Regions from separate parts of the Geodermatophilus sp. SYSU D00700 genome, predicted to be linked through region 1. Evidence: predicted binding sites of a transcription regulator. Region 1 holds the regulator's gene; each other region holds the start of a gene.
The links. The regulator LexA, encoded in region 1, represses DNA repair genes until DNA is damaged. The targets are predictions, from matches to a motif close to TCGAACANNTGTTCGA.

Region 1 (7,392 bases):
GCGCGCCCAGGTTGGCGTAGCCGACGCCCAGCTGCCGGTAGGCCCGGGTGGTCTCACCGATCGGCTCGGTCGGGAAGTCGGCGAAGCAGATGGAGATGTCCATCGCCGTGATGACCAGTTCGACGGCCTTGACGAACGTGCGGGCGTCGAAGGTCCCGTCGTCCTTCAGGAACTTCATGAGGTTCAGCGACGCCAGGTTGCACGAGCTGTTGTCCAGGCTCATGTACTCCGAGCAGGGGTTGGACGCGTTGATCCGACCCGTCTCGGGGTTGGTGTGCCAGTCGTTGATCGTGTCGTCGTACTGGATGCCGGGGTCGGCGCACTCCCACGCGGCCTGGGTGACCTTGCGGAACAGGTCCTTGGCGTCGACGGTCTCGATCACCGAGCCGTCGAGGCGGGCACGCAGGCCGAAGCCGGTGCCGTCCTCGACCGCGCGCATGAACTCGTCGGAGACGCGGACCGAGTTGTTCGCGTTCTGGTACTGGACGCTGGTGATGTCCTTGCCGCCGAGGTCCATGTCGTACCCGGCGTCGCGCAGCGCGCGGATCTTGTCCTCCTCGCGCGCCTTGGTCTCGATGAACTCCTCGATGTCGGGGTGGTCGATGTCGAGGACGACCATCTTGGCCGCGCGCCGGGTCGCGCCGCCGGACTTGATCGTCCCGGCGGAGGCGTCGGCGCCGCGCATGAAGCTGACCGGACCCGAGGCGGTGCCGCCGGAGGAGAGCAGCTCCCTGGACGAGCGGATGCGCGAGAGGTTCAGACCGGCGCCGGAGCCGCCCTTGAAGATCAGCCCCTCCTCGCGGTACCAGTTGAGGATCGAGTCCATCGTGTCGTCGACGGCGAGGATGAAGCAGGCGCTGACCTGCTGCGGGGCGCTGGTGCCGACGTTGAACCACACGGGGCTGTTGAAGCTGAACACCTGGTGCAGCAGCATCCACGTCAGCTCGTGCTCGAAGACCTCGGCGTCGCCCTCGGTGGCGAAGTAGCCGTGCTCACGGCCGGCGGCGCCGTAGGTCAGGACGACCCGGTCGATGAGCTGGCGCAGGCTGGTCTCCCGCTGCGGGGTGCCCACGGCGCCACGGAAGTACTTGGTCGTGACGATGTTGGTGGCGTTGATGCTCCACTCGGCGGGGAACTCGACACCGCGCTGCTCGAAGTTGACCGAGCCGTCACGCCAGTTGGTCATGACGACGTCGCGGCGCTCCCAGGCCACCTCGTCGTAGGGGTGGACGCCGGCGGTCGTGTAGACGCGCTTGACCTTCAGGCCCTTCCCCCGGGTCGGCGCCTTAGGGGCACGACGCGTGCGGCCTGCCGGACGGTCCTCGATCTCGGTCACGAGCTCTCCCTCGGTGAGTGGTCCAGGCGGCTGGGGAAGAGAGCCACCCTGTTCCTAGCGGTTGGTGCTGACGGTTTCTGAGGTGGTGCTGGACGGTCCGGCGACGCTGCCGGCCGGTGGTCAGGGGGTGGCAGCGCCGCTGGTGCCGGCCTGGCCGCGCCCGCCACGACGGCGCGGCGGCGGGTCGAGCTGCATGCCGGGCAGCGGTGGCGTGCCCCCGGTGTGGTGCCGCGCGCGCAGCTCGGTGATCTCCTTCTCGAAGTCCTCGACCGAGCTGAAGGCGCGGTAGACGCTGGCGAAGCGCAGGTACGCGACCTCGTCGAGCTCCCGCAGCGGCCGCAGGATCGCCAGGCCCACCTCGTGGCTGGGCACCTCGGCCACCCCGCTGGCGCGGATGGCGTCCTCCACCTGCTGGGCGAGCTGCTGGAGCTGGTCCTCGTCGACCGGCCGGCCCTGGCAGGCCCGGCGCACGCCCGCGACGACCTTCGAGCGGTTGAACGGCTCGCTGACCCCGCTGCGCTTGACGACGGCGAGGACGGCCTCCTCCACCGTGGTGAACCGGCGGCCGCAGGCGGGACAGGAACGACGGCGACGGGTGGTGGCACCCTCGTCGGCCTCGCGCGAGTCGATCACCCGGCTGTCGGGGTTGTGGCAGAAGGGGCAGCGCACTGCGGTTCACCTCCCTCTGCGGACGAGCTCGGTACCGGTCTCCCCGGCGCCGGGTGGGACGTGCCGGCGGACGGCCGGATGCCACCGGCCACCACGCCTCGCCGCCCTCTGCTGTGGACCCCTCTGGGGACATCCGGTGGACACCCCGGGGATGACCTGAGGACGGCCCTGTGGAGGACTCCCTCCGTCGTGACCACTAGATGTAGGGGGACAGTAGGCCTGGCTCCACAACATCTGCAAGCCGACGCCGGGCGTGTCTCTTCCCCCGAGATGCGGTCGTGACCTCGCGGTGACCAGGCGCGACCACCTCTCCCACCCGTCACACGACACGCCGCGGCGCCCGCGCGTCCGCGCGCGGGACACGGCTGCCGGGTGTACACGCCGGCCACGACCAGGACCGCCGCCACCGCGCGGTGCCCGGCACGGCCGGGGACGCCGCCGGCGGGTCCGGGAGGGCGCGGGACGCCCGAGAGGGGTCGCTCAGACCGACGGGCGCACCGCGGGACGCCTGCCGCGCGGGTTCGGCACCAGGTCGCCCAGACGGATCGGCCGGGTGAGCAGGTCGGGCTCCGCGTCGGGAACGAGGGTGGCGCCAGAGGTGCCCACGGACACCGCGACGGGTGCCCCGGCGGACCCGGCGACGGCCGGCATCTCGGCGGTGACCGCGCGGTGCCGGCCGGCGCCGGCCGCGGAGGGAGCCCGGTGCCGGCCGGGCCCGGCCACGCCGACGGCGGGCTGCTCGGCGGTCACGTCGGCACAGTGCCGGCGGGAACGGCGCGGGCGGTCAGCAGCCGGCACGCCGACCGGGCGGACGACGGACATCGCGGCCGTGGCAGCGACCGCCGTGGCGACCGCCGGCGCCAGCGTGAGCCGGCGCTCCGGCAGCCGGACGGCGGCCAGATCGACCCAGGTCCCGGCGCCCTCGACGACGCCCGGGACCTCGGTGCGCAGTCGCACCCAGACCTCGCACGCGCCGGTCTCGTCGTGCCGCCAGCCGAGCATCGCGCCCGCGACCCAGGCGCCGTCCACGAGCACCTCGACGTCCTGCGGCGACCCGAACGACACCGCTGCCCTGCTGTTCACGGCTGCTGACACGTCCTCACCGTATGTGTTCGTTCAAGCCGAATGCGTGAGCGACCGGACACCGATGGTTGACGAACCGGGCGGGGCGGTCTCGTCACTTGTCCGAGGAGTGCTCCCGTCCCGGTCACGGCAGGCGCAGCACCTGACCGGCGACCACCGCCGAGTCGTCGAGGTCGTTGAGCTCCTCGATCGCGTCGACGACGACCCGCACGTCCTGCTCCGGGCCGGCGACCTCGCCGGCGATCGACCACACGGTGTCACCCGGCTGCACGACGACACTGCTCTCCCCGGCGAGCCGCAGGCCCTGCTCGGGAGCGAGCACCTCCCGCCCCAGGACCGCGCCGCCGACGCCCGCGGCGAGGACCAGCACGGCCACCAGGCGGCGCCCGCGGCGGGTCAGCCGCACGGGCCCGGGGGCCGGCGCCGCCGGACCGCGGCCGGCCCGGGCCGGCTCGCAGCGCACCGGCCGGCCCCCCGGCCGCGCCGGTGCCCGGCGGGTGCGGGGCGCCTCGGCGGCCGGCCCCGCGGCGGGACCGGTGGCGCGGACGGGCGCCGCGGCCGGGCGGTCGGGCACCGGCCGCAGGTGCCCGGTGATCCGCGGACCCGAGCCCGGCAGGGCCGCCCGCGGCGACGCCGGAGTGCCCTGGGCCGGGCGACGCGGAGCCGGGGGAGGTGCCTGCCGGCGCGGGGCCGCGGTCCCGCGCGCGGCCCCCTCCGCCAGCAGCGGCCGCCAGGGGACCCGGACCGCCGCGTCGAACTCCAGAACCGCCTGGTGCACGCTGCCCATGACCACTCCTCCTCGTCACCCCACCGCCGTCGAACACGCGTTCGATCGAACGTCTGTGCGATGTCTACCGCATGGGACCGACGGGGTCGACCCGACACCTCCGACGGGTTTCGAACACACGTTTGAAGTACCGGGCCCGAGGCGCTACGGTCCGATCAGCAGCCGTCCGCCCGTTCCCCCGGACGCCGGCACCTCCCGGCGTCCGGGGGCCGGGTCCTCCGGGTGGCGGGCGGGACACGAGGGCCGTGGCGACACGGCCGGCGAGGAGGAGACGTGGCGGGCACGAGCGGCACCGGCCAGGGCACGCGCGGGGGCACGGCCACCCGGCGAGGAGGCCGGCGGGGGACGGACACCGCTGCCGACGGCGCCGGGGGGCAGACCGCCGCGGTGCGGTCGTTCCCCGATCGGGGCGACGCCGGCGACGGGCTGAGCCAGCGGCAGCGCCGGGTCCTCGAGGTCATCCGCGACTCGATCGACCGCCGCGGTTACCCGCCCTCGGTCCGGGAGATCGGCGAGGCGGTGGGCCTGTCCTCGGCGTCGTCGGTCGCCCACCAGCTCTCGGTGCTGCAGAAGAAGGGATGGCTGCGGCGCGACCCCAACCGCCCGCGCGCACTCGACGTGCGGCTGCCCGGGGACACGGCCGCCGAGGGCGCACCGGCCGCGCCGGCCGCCGCCGACGGCAGCACCGCGCCCACCTACGTGCCGCTGGTCGGCAGGATCGCCGCCGGTGGCCCGGTGCTGGCCGAGCAGGCCGTCGAGGACGTCTTCCCGCTGCCGCGCGAGCTGGTCGGCGAGGGCACCCTCTTCATGCTCCGCGTCGCCGGCGACTCGATGGTCGACGCGGCGATCTGCGACGGCGACTGGGTGGTCGTGCGCCAGCAGCCCACCGCCGAGAACGGCGAGATCGTCGCCGCCATGCTCGATGGCGAGGCCACGGTCAAGACCTACAAGCGGCGCGACGGGCACGTGTGGCTGCTGCCGCACAACCCGGCCTACGAGCCCATCCCGGGTGACGAGGCCACCGTCCTCGGCCGCGTGGTGTCCGTCCTGCGCCGCGTCTGACCCACCGCCCGACCCACGCGGGCCCGGCTCCCGCCGACCGGCGCGGCAGGAGCCAGGCCCCGGGGTCGCGGGTTCAGCCGGTGGGTGGCGCGGCCGCCCGCCGGCGGCGCAGGCGGCCGCCGATCCACACCGCCACCGTGGCGACGGCGGCCGCCACCAGCCCGGCGGTGACCGGGGGGATGTCCGTGCCGCCGTCGGCGGGCGCGGTCGCCGTCGAGGTCCCCGCCGGTGACGACGACGCGGCGGCCCCGGCCGGGATCGGCACGACCGTGACGTCGCCGGGCGGTCCCTCCCCGGCGACGAGCAGCGCGGCGCCGTCGGCGGTGAACGACACCGCCTCGCCCTGCGGCGCCTCGGGCAGCGCGATGCGCACCGGCTCGCCCGCCAGCGCGGCCGGGACGTCGGACCCGGCGAGCGGCCAGACGTAGGCGTCGGTGTAGGTCCGCAGCGCGATCCGGCTGCCGTCGCGGGCGACCGCGCCCCCGGTCACCAGCAACTGGCCGGCACGCCCCACCGGGCCGCCCGGCGTCCCGGTGAGCGTGAAGGCCACGGTGCCCACGTCGGCCAGCTCGACCGTGCCGCCGTCGACCAGCGGTGCCGCCGGCCGGTAGACGTGACTGGCCCCGAGCACCTCCTTGGTGACCAGGTACGGCGTGCCGTCGGGCGCGACCAGCAGTGCCTCGGCGTCGTGCGGGCCGTCGGGATAGGTGAGCCGGTGCAGCGCCGTGGCGCCGTCGGGCCGCAGCGCGATGAGGGCGACGGTCTCCCGGGTGGCGTTGTTGTCCCCGGTGTCGGCCAGCCACACGGTGCCGTCGGGTCCGACGCCGAGGTCCTCGGGGTCGTAGGGGTCCAGCGGCGCGACGGTCTCGTCGACGACCCGGCAGGTCTGGTCGAGGACCGCGACGGTCACCCGCTCACCGCCGTCGGCGACGGCCAGCATCCGGTCGCCGACGTCGACGAGACCGGAGAGCTCCGCGAGCCGGGGGTCGGTCACCTGGCAGCGCCGTGCGGGCGTGGCCTCCTCGGCGGCCGCGGAGGCCGATGGCAGCAGGACCGGGGCGAGCCCCAGCGCGAGCCCGAGGACGGCGGCCGGTGCGCGCGGGGCGCACGCCCGCGCGCTACGCGGGAGGACGGCCGGCGCGGGCACCCGCCCAGCGTGACAGCACGACTGCGTCGAGTGCGTGCACCACGCCCAGCAGCAGGATCCCGACCGAGGCCCCGACGACCGCGTCGGTGACCCAGTGGAAGTCCAGCGAGACCATGGCGATCCCGGTGGCCACCGGCCCGACGACGCTGAGCCACCACAGCGTCCGCTGCACCGGCGGCGCGAGCCGGTACTCGACGGCCTGCCAGCGGGCCACGCCCCACATGAGCACGGCGTTGGCCACGTGCCCCGAGGGGTAGCTGGCGCCGTCGCGGTGGAAGAACGAGCCGGGATAGGCGGGCGCCGTGCGACCGGTGCCGAACTTGAACGCGTAGACCACGACGGTCAGCAGGGCGAGGGCGACGAGCACCCGCACCAGGGGCAGCAGCGTCCGCCGGCGGATGCACAGCCAGCCGACCAGGCCGGCCAGGACGACGAGGATCGTGCCCCGTCCGCCGATCTGGGTGACCGCCCAGACCGGCCAGTAGGCCGGGGAGTCGCGCAGCCCCCACTGGCTGACGATCTCGGAGACCTCGAGGTCGAGCCGCTCCAGGACACCCCGGCTGAGCAGGTCGACGGTGACGCCCACGGTCACCACGAGCGACAGGATCATCAGCCACCACGGCGGCCGTCCTGGGGTCACGACGGCGGGGACGGGGGCCGACGGGTCGCCGTCGGCCGGCGCTCCCCTCCCCCGACGCACCACGCCGCTGGTCACGCGGCCACGGTACCGGGCCGTGACCCGGCCGTGACCTCGCCGCGGGGGACGGCGAGCCGCCCGGGTGACCGGCGGGCAGCCCGTCACCCGGGCGGGCGAGCGCCGCGGCCGGTCAGCCGACCGGGACGGCGAACCGCTCCAGCGCCGCGGCCAGGCCGCCGTCGACCCGCGCACTCAGCCGGGTGCCGTCCGCCTCGTGCTGCTCGCTCAAGACCTCGCCGTCGCGGTGGACGCGGGCCACCAGGTCGCCGCGGTCGTAGGGCACGAGCACCTCGACCTCGACGTCCGGGTGCGGCAGCCGGGCGGCGACGACCTCGCGGAGCCGCTCGATGCCCTCGCCGGTCCGCGCCGAGACCCACACCGCGCCGGGGAGCGCCCGGCGCAGGGTCAGCACGTCGTCCTCGGTCATGGCGTCGACCTTGTTGACGACGATCAGCTCGGGCACCGCCGCGGCGTCGATCTCGCGCAGCACCACGTGCACCGCGTCGATCTGGCCGAGCGGGTCGGGGTCGGAGCCGTCGACGACGTGCAGCAGCAGGTCGGCGCCGGCCACCTCCTCCAGCGTCGAGCGGAAGGCGTCGACGAGCTGGTGC
Region 2 (7,392 bases), on a different contig from region 1:
GCAGGGTGATGCGCGCGGCGGTCGCGGCCGGGTCCACCGGCCCGCTGAACCGCACGGCGATCCGCGGGTCGAGGTCGAACCCGTCGAGCCGGTTGAGCTGCTGCACCAGACCGCAGGCGATCGGGGCGCCGCACCCCTCCGCCGGCAGCGCGACCCGGCGTCCGGTGAGCTGCGCGGGGTCGCGGACGGTGAGGGAGTCGGAGGGGAAGACCGAGAGCGGCTCGGGCTTGTCCGGGGCGGCCAGGGCCGGGGTGGCCGTGACCGACAGGGCGGCCGTCAGGGTCAGTGCACCGAGGAGCGACGAGGTCGCCCGGTGCCAGCGTCGTTGCTGCACAGGCATCTCCAGGTGGGAGGGGAGGACGCCTCTTCCTAGTCGACGGAGACTCGGATCACAATCTCGCAGCCGTTCAGTCACACGAGGTGATGGCCGTCGGCCCGTCCCGCGCGTCCCGGCGGTGATCCACGTGGAACACGGCGCGGCGCCGGAATGCAGCGGGCGGCGCCGGGGACCAGCGGCCCGCCGGCCGGACACAGCAGGGCCGGGGACCGAGGCGGTCCCGGGCCCTGCTGTGTCGTGTGCGGGGCGGTCAGTTCGCCATGTCGACGAAGCGGCTGTAGTGCCCCTGGAACGCCACGGTGACGTTCGCCGTCGGGCCGTTGCGGTGCTTGACCAGCATGATGTCGGCCTCGCCGGCCCGCGGGCTCTCCTTCTCGTACATGTCCTCGCGGTGGATCATCATGACCATGTCGGCGTCCTGCTCGATGCTGTTGTGGACGGCGATCCCCTCGGCCACGAAGTTGTGGCCGCCCAGCACCGTGGCGTCGTAGACCTCCTCCTCGACACCCTGCTCGATGGAGACGATCTCGTCCCAGAGCAGGTCGTTGACCGCCTGGATCTCGAGCTCCGCGTCGTCGAGGACGGCCGCGATCCGCCCCAGGCGCTCCCGGCTGGGGGCGTGCTTCCACATGGCGCTGCCGCAGAACGCCGAGTCCATGGCGGCGGCGAAGGCGCGGTGGCTCATCCCCTTCTCCTCCAGGACCGCGCGCACGCGCTCCCAGACCTGCACCGGCACCGTGTCGACGTTGGGGTTGCCGGACAGCTCCCGGACGATGCCCAGCAGGCGCTCAGCGGCGACGCCGCGGGCTCCGTGGACGCCGATCTCCCCGAGGAAGCGCCGCTGGTCGTCGCAGCCGCTGATGTCCAGCGTCCAGCCGTCCCGGTAGCCGGCCTTGCGGACCCGGCGGATCCGGCTGGAGATGCCGAAGCGCAGGAGCAGGCGGGAGACGTCGTCGACGAGCCGGCGGCTGGTCGAGGCGTAGTACACGCGCCCGCCTCGGCCGTTCCTGTTCACCGTGACGGAACCGTCGGTCGCCCACAGGTGCCGCAGGAACGCGGCGATCTGCTTCTTCGGCAGCGAGAAGACCGGCTCGGGCAGGAACTTCTCGTGGCTGCGCAGGCCGAACAGGCCCAGCTCGTCCAGCCACTCGGCGATCGGGTTGCGCCGGCCGTGGGTGAGCGGGAAGGGGGACCGCAGCCGCAGCGTGGTGCAGCGGGCGGCGGCGTAGTCGTCCCGCACTGCCACGACGCCGAAGTGCAGCGCCGCCGTGGTGACCGCCCGCAGGTTCTCCTCGTCGATCGAGGCGTACCGGAGGGGCTGGCGCCGGACGAAGCTGCCGTCGCCGATGAGGTGGGCGAGCAGGACGACCTTCTCGTCCTCCCACACCGTCATCCGGTCGGGCGCGGGCACGTGCCGAGGGACGGCGATGCGGTCGCCCGGCGCGAGCTCACCGAGCGGGCGGAACCCGTCGTAGGTCAGGAAGGGGTGGTTGGCCGTGGCCCGCACCGTCTTGCCCGACGAGGTGGTGAGCTGCAGCACCGGCTTGCGACCGGTGGAGAACACGTGGGTGAGGTGCCGGCGGACGTAGCGGAGGTTGTCGTCGAGAGCCCACACCGGGACGTCGGTGGCACCGCTCGCGAAGAGCTCGCCCATCGTCGTCTCGGCGCCCGTGTCGGCCCGGAGGATCCGGGTCTCCGCGGGGAGGCACCCCGACTCGCGGAGGTCGGAGAGCATCGGCTTCTTGTCCTGGCGCTGCTCGGAACCGCGGTTGAGCTGCGACATCGCGATGACCGGGACCTCGAGCTCCTTCGCCAGCAGCTTGAGGGCACGGGAGAACTCCGACACCTCCTGCTGACGGCTCTCGACGCGCTTTCCCGACGTCATGAGCTGGAGGTAGTCGATGACGACGAGCTTGAGGTCGTTGCGCTGCTTGAGGCGCCGCGCCTTGGCCCGGATCTCCATCATCGTCATGTTCGGCGAGTCGTCGATGTAGAGCGGCGCGTCGGCCACCTCGCCCATGCGGCGGGCCAGCTTCGACCAGTCCTCGTCGGACAGCGTGCCGGCCCGCATGTGGTGCAGCGGCACCTTCGCCTCGGCCGAGAGCAGACGCATGGTGATCTCGTGCTTGCTCATCTCGAGCGAGAAGATGCAGGTGGCCAAGTGGTGCTTCACCGCCGCCGACCGGGCGATGTCGAGCCCGAGGGTCGAGTTGTGCGTCGGGATGAAGCTGCGGCCGGCGAGGAACAGCGAGTCGGCGGCGTCGACCTGGATGCACCGCACCGGCACACTGGCCACCGGCCGCACGTCGGTGACGAAACGGACGCCGCGGGCGGTGTAGGTGCGCGCACCGCGCTCCTTGTGCAGCAGCTTCTTGCGCTCGAGGCGGAACACCTCGTCGTCGGTGCTGAAGGTCAGCGTGTAGCAGGTGGACGACGCCTCGGTGCGACCGCGCACCCGCTTGGTGCTCAGCTTCACCCGGTGCCCGAGACCGGCGATCAGTTCGCGGGTGTCCTCGGCGAGCCGTCGGTCGGTGACGGCGAACTGCACCGCACCGCTCGGCGTGACGGTGCCGTCGGTGTCCAGCAGGCCCGCGAGCAGCGCGCGCCGCTGGGCCACCGACGCGCGGAGGTAGGCCGCCGGGATCTGTTTGCCGCCGAGCACGCCCAGGCCGCGCAGGAGGCCCTTCACGGTGCCGTGGTCGTCCCGGCAGGGCTGGCACTGCGCCATCCCGCTCGACGGGCCACCGCAGTCGGGGCAGGTGGCCTGACGTCCCACCCCGCCGCTGGCCCGCAGGGCGCCGCCGCAGGCCTTGCCGCACGTCTGCACCTGCGAGGTCCTCGGCACGAACGGCTCGCCGCACATCGGGCACGGCCGCTCGGCCGGCGCGGGACGGGCGGGCAGGCGGAGCGAGTAGCGCCGGTCGACCCCCGTGGGCGTGACGACCAGGCCCTCTGCCTCGATGTAGGCGGCGATCTCCGGGTCCGCGCTCGTGTACTGGGCGGCGGCGGAGGTGCCGTCGCCCAGCCAGACGCCGAGCGCGTACGGCGGGAGCGGCAGGTCGGCGGCGGGGAGGTCCAGCGGGGCGGCGTTCGCCACGGCGTGGTTGAGGCGCCGGTGGGCCGTGGCGCAGCGGAGAGTGCGCGCCAGCTCCTCCGTCGTGCGGACCCGGGCCTCGCCGCGCTCGCCGAGCCGCCGGGCGGCGCGGTCGGTGGTGACCCACTGGTGCTGGGCGTCGGCGACGACCACCGACCCGTCGGAGAAGTGCACCTCGTAGCAGGGCCGACCGGTCATGACGTCGGTGGCGGCCACGACCGTCGTCGGCCGCCCGTCGGCGCCCAGCACCCGGTCGCCGACGCAGACCTCACCCATCGTGGTCCAGCCGGTGGGGGTGGCGATGGGGGTGTCCAGGGCCAGCGCCTTACCCACACCCGGACGGGCGGCGATGACGACCATCTGGCCCGCCTGGAGACCGTTCGTCAGCTCGTCCAGGTCACGGATGCCGGTGGGGACTCCACGGGCGGTGCCGCCGCGGGAGGCGATGGCGTCGAGCTCGTCCATCGTCGGCTGCAGGATGTCCTCGAGGCGCGAGTAGTCCTCGCTCATGCGCTTCTCGGTGACGTCGTAGATCTCCTGCTGCGCGCGGTCGACGATGTCGTCGACGTCGCCGCGCCCGCCGGCCGCGCCGTAGCCCAGCTGCACCACCCGGGTGCCGGCCTCGACGAGCCGCCGCAGCACCGCCTGCTCGGCCACGATGGCGGCGTAGTAGCCCGCGTTGGCCGCGGTTGGCGTGGAGGCGATGAGCGTGTGCAGGTAGACCGCGCCGCCCATCTTCGACAGCTGGTCGGTGCGGTTGAGCTCCGCGGCGACGGTGATGGCGTCGGCCGGCTCGCCCCGCCCGTACAGGTCGAGGATGCAGTCGAAGATCACCTGGTGCGCCGGCCGGTAGAAGTCGTTGCCGTGCAGCACCTCGACGACGTCGGCGATCGCGTCCTTGCTCATCAGCATGCCGCCGAGGACGGACTGCTCGGCCGCGACGTCCTGCGGGGGCTGCCGGTCGTACTCCGGCGCCGTCGCCTGCGGCCGGCTGAACTCGTCGGCCACCGCCACCTGGGTACCTCCCTCTGCTCATGGGCACGCGCGGCAAGCCCCGGCCGACCGACCGGGGCCCGGTGGGGGAAGCACCAGGACGCGCGATGCCCGCACTCGAACGCGCGTTCGAGCCCTGTGCTACCGGGAGCCACCGACAGTTCTCGCAGTTCCCGGTGCCGCAGAGGACGGTAGGAAGCGACGGCGGACCCGTCCAACACCCCATGTGCACCGCGTTCTGCACAACTTGTGGACAAGTCGGTGGACAGCCCGAGTCGACATGTGGAGACGGGCGGGACACCGGCCGGACATGCCGTGGTCCTGCGCGCGTCACCTGCGCGGTGACCACCCACCGGCTGTGGACACGAGAAAGACCGGCGTGCCGGACGCCCGGGCGTGTCGTGTCGTCCCGCCCGGCGCAGCCGTCACAGCACCGGCCGTGACGGCACGGGCGGCGTGTCGACAGGACCGCACGTCGTCATCCCGCCGGCCGCCGTCCGGCCAGCCCGAGGGCGGCGAGCAGCGCCGGCCAGTCCAGCGCGCCGCCGCTGTCGGCGAGGACCGCGGCGAGCTCCCGGTCCACCGCCTCCACCACGGCCAGCCCGTCGGCCAGCAGCCGACGCCCCGGACCGGTGACCCGCAGCCCCGCTCGCCGGCCGCGGCCCGGGCCGGCGGACTCCACCGCGCCGAGCTCGACGAGCCGGCCGACGGTCGCGTGCATGCTCTGCGTGGTGACCCGCGCCCGGCGGGCCAGGTCGGAGTAGGACAGCCCCTCGTCGCGGGCCAGGTGGCCGAGCGCGCCGAGCAGCCGCAGCGAGAGCCCCAGCGGCGCGAGCCGGGCGGTGAGCAGGTCCTCCATGGCCCGACCGGTCACCACCAGGGCCATCGCGGTGCTGGTCGGTGGCGGGCCTCCCGTTCCCTCCGCTGCCGTCACGTCCGCATGATCGCAGGCCGGTTGTTTCAGTCTGGCTGATACTGTGGGTGGCACCGACCGAGGAGGTCCCGTGGCTGCAGTGCTGCTCAGCGTCCACGTCGTCGTGGCCGTCGTCTTCGTCGGCGCCGTGACGATCGCGGTGAGCCTGTTCCCCCGCTACGCCCGGCAGGCGCTGGAGGGGCGCGACCCGGCCGCGGTGCCCGCGCTGCGCCTGCTGCACCGGGTCACCCGCGTCTACGCCGTCCTGTCGCTGGCCGTGCCGGTGTTCGGGATCGCGACGGCGAGCTCGCTGGGGGTGCTCACCGACGCCTGGGTGCTGGCCTCGATGGCCTTGACGCTGCTCGCGGCGGGCGTGCTGGTCGGCGTCGTCCTGCCGGGCCAGCAGGAGGTCCTCGCGGCCGCCGCGGGGGAGGGGACGGACGGTGGCGAGGGAGGCCCGGGCGTCGGGACCGTCGCCGGCACCCTCACCGGCAGCACGACCCGCGTGCGGCGGCTGGCGATGGCCTCGGGGACGTTCAACCTGGTCTGGGTGGTCGTGGTGGTGCTCATGGTCGTCCGGCCGGGCTCGACGACCGGTGTCTGAGTCACCGACCCGCTGGCTGGCGCTGGCCACCGCGGCCGAGCTGGTCACCCTCACCGTGCTGCTGGTCAACCTGGTGACCGTGCACTGGGCGCCGCTGGCCTCGGCCGTCGGGCCGCTGCACGGCACCGCCTACCTGGTCACCGCGGTCCTCGCCTGGCAGCTCCCGCTGCCCCGGGCCGTGCGGCTGCGGGGCCTCGTGCCCGCCGTCGGCGGACTGCTGGTGCTGCACGCGGCCGGCCGCGCCGATCCCGACCCCGCACCGGGGAGCTGACGGGGCCGGAGACGGCAGGAGGGGCGCCGGACGACGTCCGGCGCCCCTCCTGGGCGGTGCTCCACGCCTCCCCGCAGGGAGGCGGCGTCAACCGGCGACGACCTCGATCGCCAGCTGGGTGGTGACCTCCGGGTGCACCCGCACGGTGACGGTGTGCTGACCGGTGGTCTTGATGCTGCTGGGCAGCTCGATGCGGCGGCGGTCGAGCTCCGGGCCACCGGCGGCCGTGACGGCCGCGGCGACGTCGGCGGTGGTGACGCGGCCGAAGAGGCGGCCACCGTCGCCGGCGCGGGCCGGCACCCGGACGGTCAGGCCGGAGAGGCGCCCGGCCACGGCCTGGGCCTCCTCGAGCGACCGCACGTCGCGGGCGGCACGCGCCCGGCGCAGCGACTCGACCTGCTTCTCGGCACCGCGGGTGGCGACGATGGCCAGGCCGCGGGGCAGGAGGTAGTTGCGGGCGTAGCCGCCCTTGACCTCCACGGTGTCACCGGAGGACCCGAGACCGGTGACCTCCTGCGTCAGGATCAGCTTCTGGGTGCTCATGGTCAGCGCGCCGTCGAGGTGTAGGGCAGCAGGGCCATCTCACGGCTGTTCTTCACGGCCGTGGCGACGTCCCGCTGGTGCTGGCTGCAGTTGCCGCTGACGCGGCGGGCACGGATCTTGCCGCGGTCGGAGATGAACTTCCGCAGCAGGGTCGTGTCCTTGTAGTCGATGTAGGTCGCCTTGTCCTTGCAGAACTGGCAGACCTTCTTCTTGGGCTTGCGCACGGGGGGCTTGGGCACTGGGTTCTCCAGGTACGACTAGTGGTGGGGAGATGGAACGGCCCTCTCGCAGGGGCCCCCGCCGCGCGGAGCGTGGCGCGGGGAGCGAGGGGGTCCTTTCTCAGAAGGGGGGCTCGTCGGACGGGCCGGCGGGCGTCGACCACGGGTCGCTCGCCCCGCCACCGCCACCGCCGCCGCCGCCACCGAAGCCGCCACCGCCGCCGCCGCCGAAGCCGCCGCCACCCTCACCGCGGGAGGCACGGGTGACCTTCGCGGTGGCGTAGCGCAGCGAGGGGCCGATCTCGTCGACCTCGAGCTCGACGACGGTGCGCTTCTCGCCCTCCTTGGTCTCGAACGAGCGCTGCTTGAGGCGCCCCGAGACGATGACCCGCGAGCCGCGGGTGAGGGACTCGGCCACG
Region 3 (7,392 bases), on a different contig from region 1:
GTCGAGGCGGGACTGCAGGAGCGCGTCGCGGCCCCACGGCCCCGGCTGCTCGACCAGCAGCCAGCGCTGCGCGGGCCCCGCCGTGGCGACGGGGGAGTCGCCGCGGACCAGCGCGGTCACCGAGCAGCGGGTCGGGTCCAGCCGGCCGGTGCGGACCGGCCGGGAGGGCGTGGGGGCGGCGGGCTCGGCCGGTGCGGCACTCACCCGGGGGAGGGCTGCGGGCTCACGAGCCGGTCCCGAGGGCGTCGGCACGCTCCCCATCGTCCCCGCCCGCGTCCGGGGCGGGGGCACCCGGTCCGGCCGGGCCGGGCTCGGGCGCGGTGGCCGGCACCCCATCGATCCCGCCGTCGACGTGTGCGTCGGCCACCACCGCGATCGACTCGGTCACCAGCCGCCGGGCCAGGGTCAGCCGGTCGGCGGGGTCCAGGCCGGCCAGGTCGGCGACCTTGAGCTCCCCGGCGGCGAGCAGCCCGGCCAGCGCCTCGCGGGTGGCGGCGGGGAACTCGTGGGACCGCCGGCCGCCGATCAGGGTGACGCGGTCGCCGTCGGCGGCCGGGCGCAGCGCGACCCGCAGCCGGCGGCGCACCCGCAGCACGGTGTCGGGCGTGAGGGCCGCGGCGGCGGTCGCCTGGGCCAGCGGCGCGACCGGCTCCGGCCGCACCTGGGCCCAGGCGCGGCTGCGCACCCGGTCGGCCACCCGGTCGGGGTCGACCCGGCCCAGCCAGTCCTGCAGCGCGCCGAGCACGGCGGCGACGTCGTCGCGCAGGGCCGCCGGGTCGGCGAGGTCCACGCCCAGGGGCAGCGCGCGGCGCAGCTCGCGGTCCTCGGCGGCCAGCACCCGCACCAGGTCCAGCGCCGACTCGACGGCCGACCAGCGGGTGACCGAGTGGACGCCGACGGTCAGGTGGGCGCTGGTCTGGCCGAGCGCCACCGCCGAGTGCAGGTAGCCGCGGGGCAGGTAGAGCGCGTCGCCGGGGCACAGCACCGCGTCGACGACCGGCTCGCGCTCCGCGGCCGCGGCCACGGCGGCCGCGCGGTCGGTCCAGGGCTGGCTGCGCAGCGGCTCGGGGAGCACCGGCTCGTGGATCGTCCAGTGCTTCTCGCCGGCCACCTGCAGCACGAAGACGTCGTGCACGTCGTAGTGCGGGGAGAAGCCGCGCGAGGACGGCGGCGTGACGTACGCGTTGACCTGCGTCGGGTGCCCCAGGTCGGCGGCCAGCTGGTCGGCGAACTCGATCAGCGGCGGCCAGAGCCGGTGCAGGCCCTGCAGGACCACCGTGCTGCCGTCGGCGAACAGCCGCAGGACGGCGTCGGAGGAGACCTGGTCGGCCACCTCGGCGCCGGCGCCGCCGGAGGTGGTGAAGCGCCCGGCGTCGACGACGGCGCCGTCCTTGGCGATGCGCAGGAACGGCGTGCGCAGCCCGCGGCGGGAGAGCAGCTCGTCGACGTCGGCCAGCGTCAGCAGGTCGGCGAAGGACTCCCCGGTGTCCTCGGCGCGGGCCAGCAGCGGGCGGCGCGACCAGTGCCGCTCGGCGAAGACCGCGGGGTCGAGGTGCGTGCACCGGCGCAGGGCCGGGCGGGGGTCAGCCCCGCCCGGCCCCGCGACGGCCGGGTCCTGGCTCAGGCCGAACCGTCCGCGCCGCCGTCGGCACCGCCGTCGGCGCCCCCGTCCGAGCCGCCGCCCACCGCGCCGCCGTCGGCCGGGCCGTGGCCGGCACCGCCGTCGGCACCGCCGTCCGCGCCCCCGTCGGCACCGCCATCGGCGCCCCCGTCCGAGCCGCCGCCCACCGCGCCGCCGTCGGCCGGGCCGTGGCCGGCGCCGCTGTCCGCGCCGCCGTCGGCACCACCGTCGTGCTGGCCGGGCGTGCCCTCGCCGGCTCCGCTGTCGGCCGGACCCTCCGTGCTGGTCATGTCGTCGTCGTCGAGCGCCATCGAGCTCCTCCGGGTGCGGATCGGCGCCGGCCGCCGGACGGCGGTCGGTCGTGTCCCACCTACCTCGCCGGGGTGCCGGTCACACATGCGGGCGACCAGCCACTTCGCGGTGGGACGGGACACGCCGGGACGCACCGCGGACCACGCGCCGCGGACCCGCGGAGGCCGTTAGTCTCCCCGGGTCGGTGCGAACACGTGTTCGATCCAGGGAGGCGGCATGGCGGGGGGACGGGCGGCGGGGTGCACCGTCCTGCACGTCGACATGGACGCCTTCTTCGCCAGCGTCGAGGTGCGCCGGCACCCCGAGCTGGCGGGCACCCCGGTGATCGTCGGCGGCTCCGGCAACCGCGGGGTGGTCACCTCGGCCACCTACGAGGCGCGCGCGTACGGCGTGCACGCCGCCATGCCCACGGCCCGCGCGCTGCGGCTGTGCCCGACGGCCACCGTGCTGCCGGGGGACGTGGCCCTCTACGCCGAGGTCTCCCGGTCGGTCATGGCGCTGTTCCGGTCGGTCACCCCGCTGGTCGAGCCGCTCAGCCTCGACGAGGCGTTCCTCGACGTCTCCGGCGCCGGCCGGCGGCTGGGCGACGCCGCGCAGATCGGCGAGTACCTGCGCGCCCGCGTCTACGACGAGCAGGGCATCACCTGCTCGGTGGGCGTGGCCGGCACCAAGTTCGTGGCCAAGCTCGCCTCCACCCGCGCCAAGCCCGACGGGATGCTCGTCGTCCGCCCGGCCGAGGTCATCGACTTCCTGCACCCGCTGCCGGTCGGTGCGCTGTGGGGCGTGGGCGCGAAGACCGAGGAGGTGCTGCTGCGGCTGGGGCTGCGCACCGTCGGCGACCTCGCGCACGTGCCGGTCCGCACGCTGCAGCGGGCGGTGGGCCCGGCGGCCGGCGCGCACCTGCACGAGCTGTCCTGGGGGCGCGACCCCCGCCGGGTGGTGCCCGACGAGCCGGAGCGGTCCACCGGGCACGAGGAGACCTTCCCCACCGACGTCGACGACCCCGCCGTCGTCCACCGGGAGCTGCTGCGGCTGGCCGAGCGGACGGCGGGCCGGCTGCGCGCGGGCGGCTGGCTGGCGCGCACGGTCACGATCAAGGTCCGCTTCGCCGACTTCACCACGATCACCCGCAGCCGCACCCTCGACGTCCCCACCGACGTCGGGCAGGACCTCTACGAGACCGCCCGCGCCCTCTTCGACGCCCTCGGCCTGGACCGGGCGCGGCTGCGGCTGGTCGGCGTGCGGGCCGAGCGGCTGGTGGCCGCGGGCTCGGCGCCCCGCCAGCTCGAGCTCGGCGAGCGCGAGCACGGCCGCCGGGACGCCGAACTGGCCGCCGACCGGGCCGCCCGCCGGTTCGGCGCCGGGGCGGTCCGGCCGGCCACCCTGCTGCACCGCGACCGCGACCGGCGGGTGCGCGATCGCCCGTGAGAGTGGTCGCCGGTGATCACCGGCGGGTCGCCGCCGACTCGCCTTTCGCACCCCGCGAACGACTCGTATCCTCGTGGGCACCGCCGGGTAGAGACCGGCGGTATTGGCTCCGCCCACCTGGAGGTCTCGGTGCCGCTCTCCGAGCACGAGCAGCGACTGCTGGAGCAGATCGAGCGCGCCCTCGTCGACGACGATCCCAAGTTCGCCTCCTCCGTCCGCACGGGTGACCGCAGGCTCAAGGCCCGGCGGAAGCTGCAACTCGGTGCGCTGCTGGTGGTCGTGGGCCTGGCCGTCCTCGTGGGTGGCGCGGTCGTCCCGTCCGTGCCCCTGGGCGTCCTCGGCTTCCTGGTGATGTTCGGCGGCGCCGCGCTCGGCGTGCTCAACTACCGCAGCGCCACCGGCGCGGTCGAGCCCGGCCCGGCCGGTGCCCGCGGCGGGAGCACCGCCGCCCGCGGCCGCGGTGGGCGGGCCCGCCGCCAGCCGCTGAAGAACCGCCTCGAGGAGCGCTTCCGCCGCCGCTACGACCAGTAGCCCCCGCCGCGTCCACCGACGGCCGCCGTCCCACCCGGGACGGCGGCCGTCGGCGTTCCCGGGCCCGTTCGACGGTGTGCGCCGGCGCTGCATCCCCGCCGCCGGCGTGCCGCGTCAGCGCACACGCTCGGTCGACGGGTCCTCCGTCAGGCGGCGCGGCGGGGGAGCCGGCCGAGCAGCGTCCGCGCGGTGCTCCCGAGGCTCTCGGCCAGCGAGGCCGGCCACAGCAGCGCCCGCAGCCGCGTGCGCGCCGGGACCGCCGCCAGCAGCCCGCGCCGCGCCACCCGCAGCGCCGCCACCGCGTCGGGGTCGCCGGCGGCGCTGCCGGGACGGCCGTAGCAGGCGGTCTCCTCCGCGCGGGCCAGCCGCTCCACCGCGTCCGCCGCCCCCGGCGTCCCCATCCGGTGGGCGCCGCTCCCGCCGGTCCCGAGGGTGCGGGCCAGGGTGGCGGCCTGCTGGCGCGGGGTCTGCGCCGGGTCCCACACCAGGCCGAGGTCGCGGGCGGTGGCGGCCAGCTCGTCCCACAGCGCAGCCGGCCCGCCGTCGGCCACCCGGCGGCGGCGCTGCAGCGCCCGCGCGGCGGCCGGTGCGGCCACCAGCGCGGCCACCCCGAGCAGCATCCCTGCGCCGACCAGCACCGGCCGCGACGACGACGCCTGCGTGGCGCCCCCGGTGCCCGGCTGCGGAGCGCCGTCGACCCGGTCCTCCCGCGGCACCGGGACACCCTGCGGGGCGGTCGGGACGGTCGGGACGTCGGTCGGCCGCTCCAGCGCCTCCTGGTCGGTCGGCCGCGGCGCCCACGGCAGGTCGACGGCGCGCTCGCGGTCGATCGGGGTCGGGTCGAACGGGATCCAGCCGAGGTCGTCGAAGTAGACCTCCACCCAGGCGTGCGCGTCGTCGCTGGTGACCAGCCGGCCACCGCCGGGCTGCAGCCGGCCGGGGGTGTACCCGAGCGCCACCCGGGCGGGGATGCCGGCGGCGCGGACCATCGCCGCCATCGCCCCGGCGTACTGCTCGCAGTACCCCTGCTTGAGCCGGAGGAAGTCGGTGAGGTCGTCCCCGCTGGTGCCCGGCGCGGTCGACAGGCTGTAGACGAAGCCGTTCTCCCGGGAGAAGTGCCCGTGGATGGCGCGCACCGCCTCGTACGGGGTCGCCGCGCCCGCGGTCAGCCCGGCCACCAGGTCGGTGACCTCCGGGGACAGCGGCGGCAGCGCGGTGCCGCGCTCCAGCACCGGGTTCCCGCCCCGCAGCGGGCCGGCGGCCAGCAGCTCCTCCTCGGTGGGCCGGGGCTCCACCGAGCCCACCCGGTAGCTCACCGTGGTGGTGCGGACGTCGCGGCCGAACACGGTGCCCGTGGCGGGGTCGAACCGCCAGGCGTCGGGATCGTCGATCTGCACCCGCAGGGGAGAGGTGAGCACCGGCAGGAACCGGTCGTCGTGCCCGACGGCGGTGACCGTCGCCTCGACCCGGCGCCCCTCGCGCCGGCCGGGCAGCGGCGCGAGGTCCTCCGACTGCGCCACTGACGCCTCGCCGTCGAGGTTGCCGATCGTCCAGCCCTCCTCGACGTCGTAGACGTCGAGGGTCACCACCCGCAGGTAGCCGGGGTCGGGGACCGAGGCGTCGACGCGCAGCAGGGCGATCGGCTCGGGCAGGGTGAGCTGGCCCTGCAGGGCCGCCGCGGCGTCGAGGGCGGTGCCGGTCGACCCGCCGCCGGTACCGCCGGGCCCGAACCCCGCCGCCAGCCGGCCCTCGGGGAGGGTCGGCACCAGGCTGCCGACGACGAGCGCCGCCACCAGGGCGGCCAGCCCGGTGCCGGCCGCCGCCGCCGCGCCGGGGCCGGAGCGGCTCCCGGCCCGGCGCGCGCGGGTGGTCAGCTGCCGCGACTGGTCGGACCACAGCAGCAGCGCCAGCCCGGCCGCCGGGGCGGCCAGCGCGACCAGCCCGACGTCCCCGGTGACGGTGCTGACCGGCACGCAGAAGAGGACCAGCAGGCCCAGCCCCGCCAGCGCCGGCTGCCGCCCGCCGACGGCGATGAGGTCGACGGTGACCGCGACCATCCCGACCAGCAGGACGGTCAGCGCGAGCAGCCCGGTCAGCGGCAGCGCCGGCGTCGACTGCTCCCGCAGCTCGGCCGACCCCACCGTGAGGACGTCGCCCAGCCCGCGGAGGCTGGCCGGCGTGGGGAACCACCCCCCGATGGCGTCGTCGGGGGCGAACAGCGCCGTCATCAGGCAGGTCAGCACCGCCAGCTGGGCCAGCGGGACCAGCGGCACGCCGGCGGCCGCGGTGCGGGCGGGCAGCGGCCGCCCGCCCGACGCCCACGCCCACAGCGCCGGCCCGGCCGCGCGCAGCGCCAGCCCGGTGAGCGCCACGACGGTGACGGCCGCCAGGGCCGGGGGCAGCCACGCCGGGCGGGTGAAGACCGGTGCCAGCGCGCAGGTGCCCAGGGCGGTCGCCACCGCGGCGGCCAGGGCGGTGCCGCCCTCGTGCCGGCCCGCCGGAGCCGGCTGCACGCGGGCCTGGCGGCCGGCCGGGACCGGGGGACCGGGTGGCGGCAGCGGGGCCGAGGGGGCCGGCGGCGGGGCGAGCGTCGTCATGCCGGCACCGCCACGGGCCCGCCGGGGCGGGGTCCGGTGCCGCGCTGCGCGGCCAGCTCGGCCCACACCGCCTCGACCGGGCTGGTGGCGCCGGCGACGGCGACCTGCCAGCCCGCGCCGCGCAGCAGCGCCGCGGACTCCTCGACCTGCGCGGCCAGGTGCGCCCGCGAGGTGGCCGACAGCGCCCGGCGGGTGCGCGTGCCGGCGTCGGCCCAGCTCGCCACGTCGAGCAGGACCGCGGCGTCGCGGTGCGGCCCGGAGCGGGCGGCGACCAGGTCGGCGACGTCGTCGGGGGCGACGGCGCCGAGCACCGCCACGACGGGGCCGTCCCCGGCCACCCGGTGCAGCTGCTCCACGGCCGGCCGCAGGGACGAGCCGCGCGCCGGGGCCAGCACGGCCAGCCGGTCGAGCAGCTCGCTGGGGCCCAGCCCGCCCGAGCCCTCGGCCGGGCGCAGCTCGCCCTCGGCGGTGAGCACGCGGAGGACCGCACCCCGCCGGGACAGCGTGGTCCCGATGCTCGAGGCGGCCTCCACCAGCCACTCGAGGCTGTCCGGTGGCGGTGCCGGGTCACCCGGCGGCCCGGGGACGGCGCCCGTCGCGGCCGCCCCCGGAACGGTGGCCCGGGTGAGCAGGTGGGCGTGCACCCGCGTGTCGAGCAGCAGGGCGGCCTGCGCGCGCCACGGCCGCTCCTCCATCCGCACCATCAGCTCCCCGGTGCGGGCGGTCGCCCGCCAGTGCACCTTGCGCAGGTCGTCGCCGTGCCGGTACGCGCGGGTGCTGACGTCGTCCTCGCCGTGCACCGCGATCGACCGGCGGGCGCCCTCCCCGCCGCCGCCGTGCCCGCCGGCCGGGCCGCCGGGGCCCAGCGGCCGCACCCGGGGGACGACGACCAGCGGCGCGCCG
Region 4 (7,392 bases), on a different contig from region 1:
AGCACCAGCAGCGGCTGCCCGCCGGCGTCGAAGACGAGGCTGTTGGCGATGGCGCCGACCGGGACGCCGAGCCCGGCGGCGGCCTCGGCGGCCGTGCGCGCGCCGGACGGGATGCCCCTGACCTCCCCCTGCACGCCGGCCGCGGCGAGCAGCTCGGCGATGGCGGCCACCCGGGGGTGGTCGGGTCGGCTCATACGTCGATCCTGCCACCGCATCCGGTCCGGCGCTGTGGCTGTGGACGTCACCTGTCCGGGAGCGCACCGTGGTCGCCCGATCGCCCGTCGTAACCGACGCGGACAACCGGGTCGGGGGTCCTGGCCTCCCGTGGGGCACGTCCTGACGATGGTCCGGTGACCTCGGGTAGCCACTCCGAGACAGATCGCGACGGGCTGTTGGACGAGGCCTCCCGCGCAATGGTGGGGCGCGACGGTGAGCTGCGTGCGCTGGCCGGCGCCCTGCAGGCGGCGGCGAACGGCGTCGGCCGGCTGGTGGTGGTGCAGGGCGACGCCGGAGTCGGCAAGACCTGCCTCGTCGAGGCGGTCACGGCCCTCGCCCGGGAGCAGGGCTCGCGGGTGCTGCGGGCGCGCGGCGGCATCCTCGAGGAGGACGTGTCCTTCGGGATCGTGCGGCAGCTGTTCGAGCGGCCTGTGGCGGCGATGTTCCCTGCCGAGCGTGAGGAGGTCTTCGCTGGAGCCGCCCGGCTGGCCCGGCCGTTGGTGGACGGAAGCCAGGCTCCGGAGGCGCCTGCCGCAGACGCTCACGGGCTCCTCCACGGCCTCTACTGGCTGACCGCCAACCTGTGTGGACGGGGGCCCGTCCTCCTGGTCGTCGACGACGCACACTGGGTCGACGCACCGTCGAACCGGTGGCTGGGCTACTTCGTCCGACGACTCGAGGGCCTGCCGGTTGCCGTCGTGCTCGCGCAGCGCCCGGTGCGGACACCGGCCTGGGACCCGGATGCCGTCCGCCTGGACCTGGTCGGACTGGACGCGGTGTCTGTCGGGACGCTCGTGCACGACGTGCTGGGGGAGCGGGCGACGCCCGAGGTGGTCGAGGCGTGCGTGGCGCAGACCGGTGGCAACCCGTTCCTGCTGCACGAGCTGCTGCGAGCGCTGCCGGCGGGCCGGGTGGACGTCCTGGCCGTCCGTCGGTGCGGCCCGGCGAGGCTGGGGGAGGCGCTCGCGGCCCGGACGGCGGCGGCAGGGCAGGCCGCCATGGCGCTCGCCGACGCTGTGGCGGTGCTCGGCGACGGAGTCGAGCTGCGCCTGGCCGCCCGGCTCGCCGGCCTGGAAGTGCGCGCGGCCGAGCTCGCCGCCGACGCGCTGGGGCAGGTCGGCGTGCTCGCGCGGGGACGACCCCTTGCCTTCGCCCACGCCATCGTCCCGCAGGCGCTCCACCAGCGGCGTCCGGCCGGCGAGCGGGCCCTCGCCCATGCGGCGGCCGCTCGCCTCCTGGCCCGGGCGGGCGCCGCGGACGAGCAGGTGGCCGCCCAGCTGCTGCGGACCGAGCCGGCGGGGAGCGGCTGGGTGGTGGAGCGGCTGCGGGCGGCGGCACGCCGGGCGCTGGAGCACGGCGCCCCGGACAGCGCCGTCACGTACCTGCGCCGTGCGCTGAGGGAGCCCCCGCGCCAGAGGGACGAGGTGCTGCTGGAGCTCGGCCGGGCCGAGGCGCGTGTCCTCTCCCCCGACGCACAGCTCCACCTGCGAGCCGCCATCGCCGGTGCGCGGGACCCGGAGCGTCGCGCGACCGCCGCGCTCGAGCTGGCCCGGCTCCTGCTGGCGTCGGGCCGACCCTCCGCGGCGGCCGACATCCTCGACCGTGCGATCGGCGGGCTCGGACCTGTCCGCGCCGAGCTCGTGCTGACGCTCGAGTGCGAGCGGATGGCCGCCGCGCTGGGATCGGTGTCCCGGGGGGCCGGAGCCGTGGAGCGCCTGGAGTCGGCGTGCGCGCGACTGCCGGCGGTCGGTGCGTCCCTCGGCCGTCTGGTGATGGCACAGCGGGCGATGGGCAGGGTGATCGTGGGCGAGGACCGGGGCGCGGCACTGGCGCTGGCGCGGGGTGCCCTGTCCGGCGGACTGCTGCTCGCCGAGTGGGGGTGTGAGTCGCTGAGCTACTACTTCGCCTGCGGGGCGCTCGTCGGCTGTGGCGAGATGGCGGAGGGCAGCGCGGCCCTGGGCGCCGCCGTGGAGGAGGCGCAGCGGGGGGCCTCCCGGCACGGTTACGTGTTCGCCTCGACCTGGCGCTCGTGGTCGCTGCTGCAGGCGGGGGACGTGCGGAGCGCCGAACTGGACGCCTCGGTGGTCGCCGAGCTCCCACCGGAGACCGGCGACGTGTTCAACCGGACGGTCGCGGTGACCGTGCTGGCAGAGGCGCGGCTCGAGCGCGACGACCCCGCGGGCGCACGCACGACACTCGCCCGCGCCCGGCTCGGGTCCACCCCGGACCAGGTCACCGACGTCGGCGGGCACTTCGTGGGCGCCCGTCTGCGGCTCCTCGCCGGTGATCCGGCCGGTGCGCTGGAGGAGGCGCTGGCCTCCGGTCTGCAGGCGAGGACGACGGGCTACGCCTTACCGAGCCTCCAGCCCTGGAGGAGCGCTGCGGCTGTCGCCCACCGGGAGCTCGGTCACCACGACGAGGCCCTCGCCCTGGTCGCGGAAGAGGTCGAGCTGACGCGCCGGTTTGGAGCTCCGCGAGGTCTCGGCATCGCGCTCCGCACCCAGGCGCTGGTGGGCCCGGCGGCCGAGCGCGTTGACGTGCTGCGAGCGGCGGTGTCTGCATCAGAGGGAAGTCAGGCACGGCTGGAGCACGCGCGGACGCTGCTCGAGCTCGGCGCCGCACTGCGCCGCGCCGGTCACCGCACCGAGGCGCGAGGGCCGCTCGGCGAGGCGCTGGACCTGGCGACCCGGTGCGGCGGCGTCCTCGTGGCACGGCGGGCCCGTGAGGAACTCGTGGCGGCCGGTGCCCGGCCTCGGCGAGCGTCCCGTCACGGTCCTGACGCTCTGACCCCTGCCGAACTACGGGTCGCCGGGTATGCGGGGCAGGGTCTCAGTACGCGAGAGATCGCCCAGGCCCTCTTCCTCACCACCAAGACCGTCGAGACGCACTTGACGAGGACGTACCGCAAGCTGGGTATCTCGTCGCGTCGAGAGTTGAGCAGCCTCCTGGATGCTCCTCCCGTCTCATGAGAGGCGATCGGCATCGAGGGGATCCGGAGTCGTCTGGCTGTCGAGGATCCCACGAGCTGCCTCGCTGAGAAGCGAGCACCACGGATGTGAGACGGCCGCTCTGGGAGGGTGCGCCGGAGTCGTCCTGACGCACCCTCCCCTGGACCGGGTGTCGGACGCGGTCCAGGGGAGGGGCCAGTGCTGGGTGGGGTGGTTGGAGTGGCGGCGCACCGGTCAGGAGAAGCCGAACTCCTTGCGCAGCTGTTCGTCGGAGACGCCAGAGGTCCCCGTGGGGACGAACGGCTTGAGGTGTACCTCGGCTCGCCATTCGTCTGTCGTGTCGCCAGGGCCGCCGGGGAACAACGGGAAGTCCTCGTCCAAGAACGACCTGTCGACCAGGGCCGAGATCTCTCGGTCGATCGCGTCGGTCGTGGCCAGGTCTGACCCAGTCGCAATGCGGCGGCGCCTGACGTCAGGGTCCCCGAGGCCGTCGACGTTCTGCAGGAAGACCTCGTAGTTGTACACAGTGCGGCTCTGGACCTCCTTCGGACTGAAGGACATGCGCCAGGTCACCTTGATCCGTGCCTTCTGGCTGTCCACGTTGTCCCCGCTCAACTTCACTCGGCTGACGGACGCCATGTCATCTCCCCTGGTCAGTTCACGGTTCTCTCGTGCCACGTCCGCTCGAGCAAGTGGCCCACATCGCCTTGCCGACAGACCACCAGGCTCGCTCAGTCGCTGGATCAGCTTGGGCCGATGTGGCTCCGCGGTCGTCAGGGGTGACTCCCTGACTTGTGCGCCATGGGTCCCTGATGCGGCGACGTCTGTTCTCCAGGAGGTGACGGCGGTCTGGTCCCCGACACCCTGCCTGTAGGCGGGCGGCATGGATCGTTTCGCACCAGTACGTCCTCAACGGGAACCCGTCTGCTTGACGTTGTGAGTGGTATCGGGTCTACTCGACTCGTTCGAACAGACGTTCGAACACCGCGGGCCTCCCACCGCACCCGGGTCCTTCCCCACCCGGTGCGGTGGGTCGGGCCGGTCGGTCAGCGGGCACGGGGTGGGGAGTCGGGCATGAGCCGGGTGCTGGGTGACGTCGGCGAGCGGGTCGGCGAGGAGGTGCAGGTCGAGCGCGGCCCGCTCGGGCCGGCGCAGTTCTGGCGCGGGCAGTGGCGCTACGTCGTCGGTGAGCTGCTCGACTCGTGGGTCGAGACCACGCCGTGGTGGCAGCGGCCGGCCGACGCCCCCGGCGGCGCCTCGGCCGACCTGGTCGCCCCACGCGAGGTCTTCCGGGTCGAGGCGGTGCGGGCCGGGCGCTCGCGGATGAGCTTCGCCGGGGTCTACGACCTGTGCTGGGACGCGGCGGACAACCGCTGGTCGCTCGTGCGGGTGCACGACTGATGGGCGCCGCGTACGCCATGACCCACGACCCGGCCGACCAGCTGCCCCTGCCGCCGCCGCTCCCGGCGGCCGCGGCCCAGCTGCTCGACCAGGCCACCCGGGCGCTGGCCGAGACCCGCCACGCTCCCGACGCGTGCCGGCGCTACGCCACCGCGCACCTGGCGGCGCTGCGCGCGGCCGCGGCGGTGCTCGCCGCCCGCACCCGGCCCCAGAGCGGCCGCCGCCGGCCGCGCAGCGCCTGGGTGCTGCTCGAGCAGGTCGCCCCGGAGCTGGGGGAGTGGGCCACCTTCTTCGCCGCCGGCGCGGCCAAGCGCGCCGCGGCCGAGGCCGGGCTGTCCCGCGCGGTCACCGAGCGGGAGGCCGACGACCTGGTCCGCGACGCCGGCACCTTCCTCGCCGTGGCCGAGGAGCTGCTGGCCAGCACGCCCGCGCCCGCGCCCCGACCCCGCGTGGTCGGCGGCACCGCCCACCGCCCCGCGCGCGGGCGGTGAGCGGCGACCCCTTCGTCCACCTGCACGTCGCCTCCGGCTACTCCCTGCGGTACGGGGCCAACCACCCGGCCGACCTGGTGGCCCGCGCCGCCGAGCACGGCATGGGTGCCCTCGCCCTGACCGACCGCGACGGTCTCTACGGCGCGGTCAAGTTCGCGCTGGCCTGCCGGTCGGCGGGGGTGCGGCCGGTGTTCGGGGTGGACCTGGCGGTCGCCCCCGCGGTGAGCACCACCGTGCCCCCGGCCCGGGCGCACGTGCTGGGGGAGGACGACGAGCTGTCGCTGCGGCGGGCAGGCGGGCGGAGTCCCCGGAGCGCCCCCGCGCGGCGCAGCCCGGTGCGGGGCGGCGCGAGCGTCGACCCGCGGCTGCCGCGGGTCACCTTCCTCGCCCGCGACGGCGCCGGCTGGCGCTCGCTGTGCCGGCTGACCAGCGCCACCCACCTGCGCGGCACCCGCGGCGAGCCGGTGAGCTCGCTGGCGCTGGCCGCCGAGCACGCGCCCGGGCTGGTCGCGGTGCTCGGGCCGGACTCGCCGGTGGGCCGCGCGCTGGCCGCCGGCCGGGCCGACGTCGCCGCGGCCCGGCTGGCCGCGTGGCGGTCGGTGTTCGGCCCCGGGTCGCTGGTGGTCGAGCTGGTGCACCACCGCGGCCGGGGCGACCGCCTCCGCGCGCAGCGGCTGATGCGCTTCGCCGCCGAGGAGGGCGTGCCGGTGGTGCTCACCAACGCCGTCCGCTACGTCGACGCCATCGACGCGCCGACCGCCGACGTCCTCGACGCCTCCCGGCGGCTGGTCGCCCTCGACCGCCGGCACGTCGACCGGCGCACCGCCGAGGGCTACCTGAAGTCGGGCAAGGAGATGGCCGAGGTCGCCGCCGAGATCGCCGGCCCCGACCGCGACGCGGCGCTGCGGCTGCTCGAGCGCACCGCCCGGCTGGCCGAGCAGTGCGCCGTCGACGTCCGCGACGACCTCGGCATCGGCACCGTGCGCTACCCCGAACTCGACGTCGTCACCGCGCCCGGCGAGCGGGGGATGAGCTCCTCGCAGGTGCTGCGGGCCCGCTGCGAGGCGGGGCTGGGCCGGCGCGGCGTGCCGCGCAGCGGGGAGGTCCTCGTCCGGCTGGAGGAGGAGCTGGCCGTCATCGACGCCCTCGGCTACCCCTCCTACTTCCTCACCGTCGCCGACGTCGTCGACCTCATCACGGGCCTGGGGGTCCGCGCCGCGGCGCGCGGGTCGGGGGCGGGCAGCCTGGTCACCTACCTGCTGGGCATCTCCGACGTCGACCCGATCCGCTACGGGCTGCTCATGGAGCGGTTCCTCTCCCCGCTGCGCCACCAGCTGCCCGACGTCGACATCGACGTGGAGTCCGCCCGGCGGATGGAGGTCTACGACGCGGTCATCGACCGCTTCGGCGCCCACCGGGTCAGCTGCATCTCGATGATGGACACCTATCGGGTGCGGCACGCCATCCGCGACGTCGGTGCCGCCCTCGGGCTGCCGCCGGCCGAGGTCGACGCCGTCGCGAAGGCCTTCCCGCACGTCCGGGCCAACCAGGTGCACGCCGCGCTGCGCGACCTGCCGGAGCTGCGGGCCAGCCGGCTGGGGTCCCGGCGCGGCGGTGGCACCGGCGACCTCGACCTGCTCTTCGACCTCGTCGCCCGGCTCGACGGGCTGCCCCGGCACATCGCGCTGCACCCGTGCGGGGTGCTGCTCTCCGACGCCACGCTGCTCGACCGCACCCCGGTGGAGAACAGCTTCCTGGGCTACCCGATGAGCCAGTTCGACAAGGACGACGTCGAGGAGCTCGGGCTGCTCAAGCTCGACCTGCTCGGCATCCGGATGCAGTCGGCGATCGCGCACGCCCTCGACGAGGTGGCCCGGGTCGACGGCGAGACCGTCGACATCGACGCGATCCCGCGCGACGACCCGACCACCTTCGAGCTCATCCGCAGCACCCGGACCCTCGGCATGTTCCAGATCGAGTCGCCGGGGCAGCGCGAGCTGGTCGGCAAGTTCGGGCCCGAGACGTTCGAGGACATCGTCATCGACATCTCGCTGTTCCGGCCCGGGCCGGTCAAGAGCGACATGGTGACGCCGTTCCTGCTGGCCCGGAACGGCTGGCAGGACCCGGTCTACCCGCACCCCGACCTGCGGCCGTTCCTCGAGCAGACCGCCGGCGTCGTCGTCTTCCACGAGCAGGTGCTGCAGATCGTGGCGCAGATGACCGGCTGCGACCTCGCCCAGGCCGACGAGGCCCGCCGGGCGCTGGGCGACCGGGAGCTGCACCCGGAGGTGCGGACCTGGTTCGTGCCCGAGGCGCTGCGGCGCTACCCGGTCGAC

Region 2: ACI79V_RS02745 (replicative DNA helicase) is a predicted target of LexA. The motif match lies at 4,542-4,557, and genes of this name have one in related genera.
Region 3: dinB (DNA polymerase IV) is a predicted target of LexA. The motif match lies at 2,120-2,135, and genes of this name have one in related genera.
Region 4: ACI79V_RS16605 (DUF6504 family protein) is a predicted target of LexA. The motif match lies at 4,130-4,145, and genes of this name have one in related genera.

The regions. Positions count from the first base shown of each region.
Region 1 covers NZ_JBJGZA010000027.1:40,960-48,351, forward strand. Annotated here, with positions in the region: gene ACI79V_RS17540 (vitamin B12-dependent ribonucleotide reductase) at 1-1,336, opposite strand, end outside; gene nrdR (transcriptional regulator NrdR) at 1,457-2,005, opposite strand; gene ACI79V_RS17550 (hypothetical protein) at 2,486-3,100, opposite strand; gene ACI79V_RS17555 (LysM peptidoglycan-binding domain-containing protein) at 3,213-3,875, opposite strand; gene lexA (transcriptional repressor LexA) at 4,149-4,937, shown strand; gene ACI79V_RS17565 (hypothetical protein) at 5,011-6,084, opposite strand; gene ACI79V_RS17570 (phosphatase PAP2 family protein) at 6,056-6,799, opposite strand; gene hflX (GTPase HflX) at 6,912-7,392, opposite strand, start outside.
Region 2 covers NZ_JBJGZA010000002.1:215,454-222,845, reverse strand. Annotated here, with positions in the region: gene ACI79V_RS02750 (Ig-like domain-containing protein) at 1-334, opposite strand, end outside; gene ACI79V_RS02745 (replicative DNA helicase) at 588-4,445, opposite strand; gene ACI79V_RS02740 (MarR family winged helix-turn-helix transcriptional regulator) at 4,903-5,358, opposite strand; gene ACI79V_RS02735 (hypothetical protein) at 5,429-5,941, shown strand; gene ACI79V_RS02730 (hypothetical protein) at 5,934-6,212, shown strand; gene rplI (50S ribosomal protein L9) at 6,300-6,755, opposite strand; gene rpsR (30S ribosomal protein S18) at 6,758-6,994, opposite strand; gene ACI79V_RS02715 (single-stranded DNA-binding protein) at 7,095-7,392, opposite strand, start outside.
Region 3 covers NZ_JBJGZA010000024.1:34,591-41,982, forward strand. Annotated here, with positions in the region: gene ACI79V_RS16635 (sucrase ferredoxin) at 1-204, opposite strand, end outside; gene ACI79V_RS16640 (cupin domain-containing protein) at 224-1,333, opposite strand; gene ACI79V_RS16645 (BatC protein) at 1,621-1,932, opposite strand; gene dinB (DNA polymerase IV) at 2,150-3,361, shown strand; gene ACI79V_RS16655 (DUF3040 domain-containing protein) at 3,491-3,892, shown strand; gene ACI79V_RS16660 (transglutaminase TgpA family protein) at 4,039-6,489, opposite strand; gene ACI79V_RS16665 (DUF58 domain-containing protein) at 6,486-7,392, opposite strand, start outside.
Region 4 covers NZ_JBJGZA010000024.1:22,392-29,783, forward strand. Annotated here, with positions in the region: gene ACI79V_RS16590 (YbaK/EbsC family protein) at 1-194, opposite strand, end outside; gene ACI79V_RS16595 (AAA family ATPase) at 414-3,185, shown strand; gene ACI79V_RS16600 (hypothetical protein) at 3,399-3,803, opposite strand; gene ACI79V_RS16605 (DUF6504 family protein) at 4,239-4,565, shown strand; gene ACI79V_RS16610 (SAV_6107 family HEPN domain-containing protein) at 4,565-5,056, shown strand; gene ACI79V_RS16615 (DNA polymerase III subunit alpha) at 5,053-7,392, shown strand, end outside.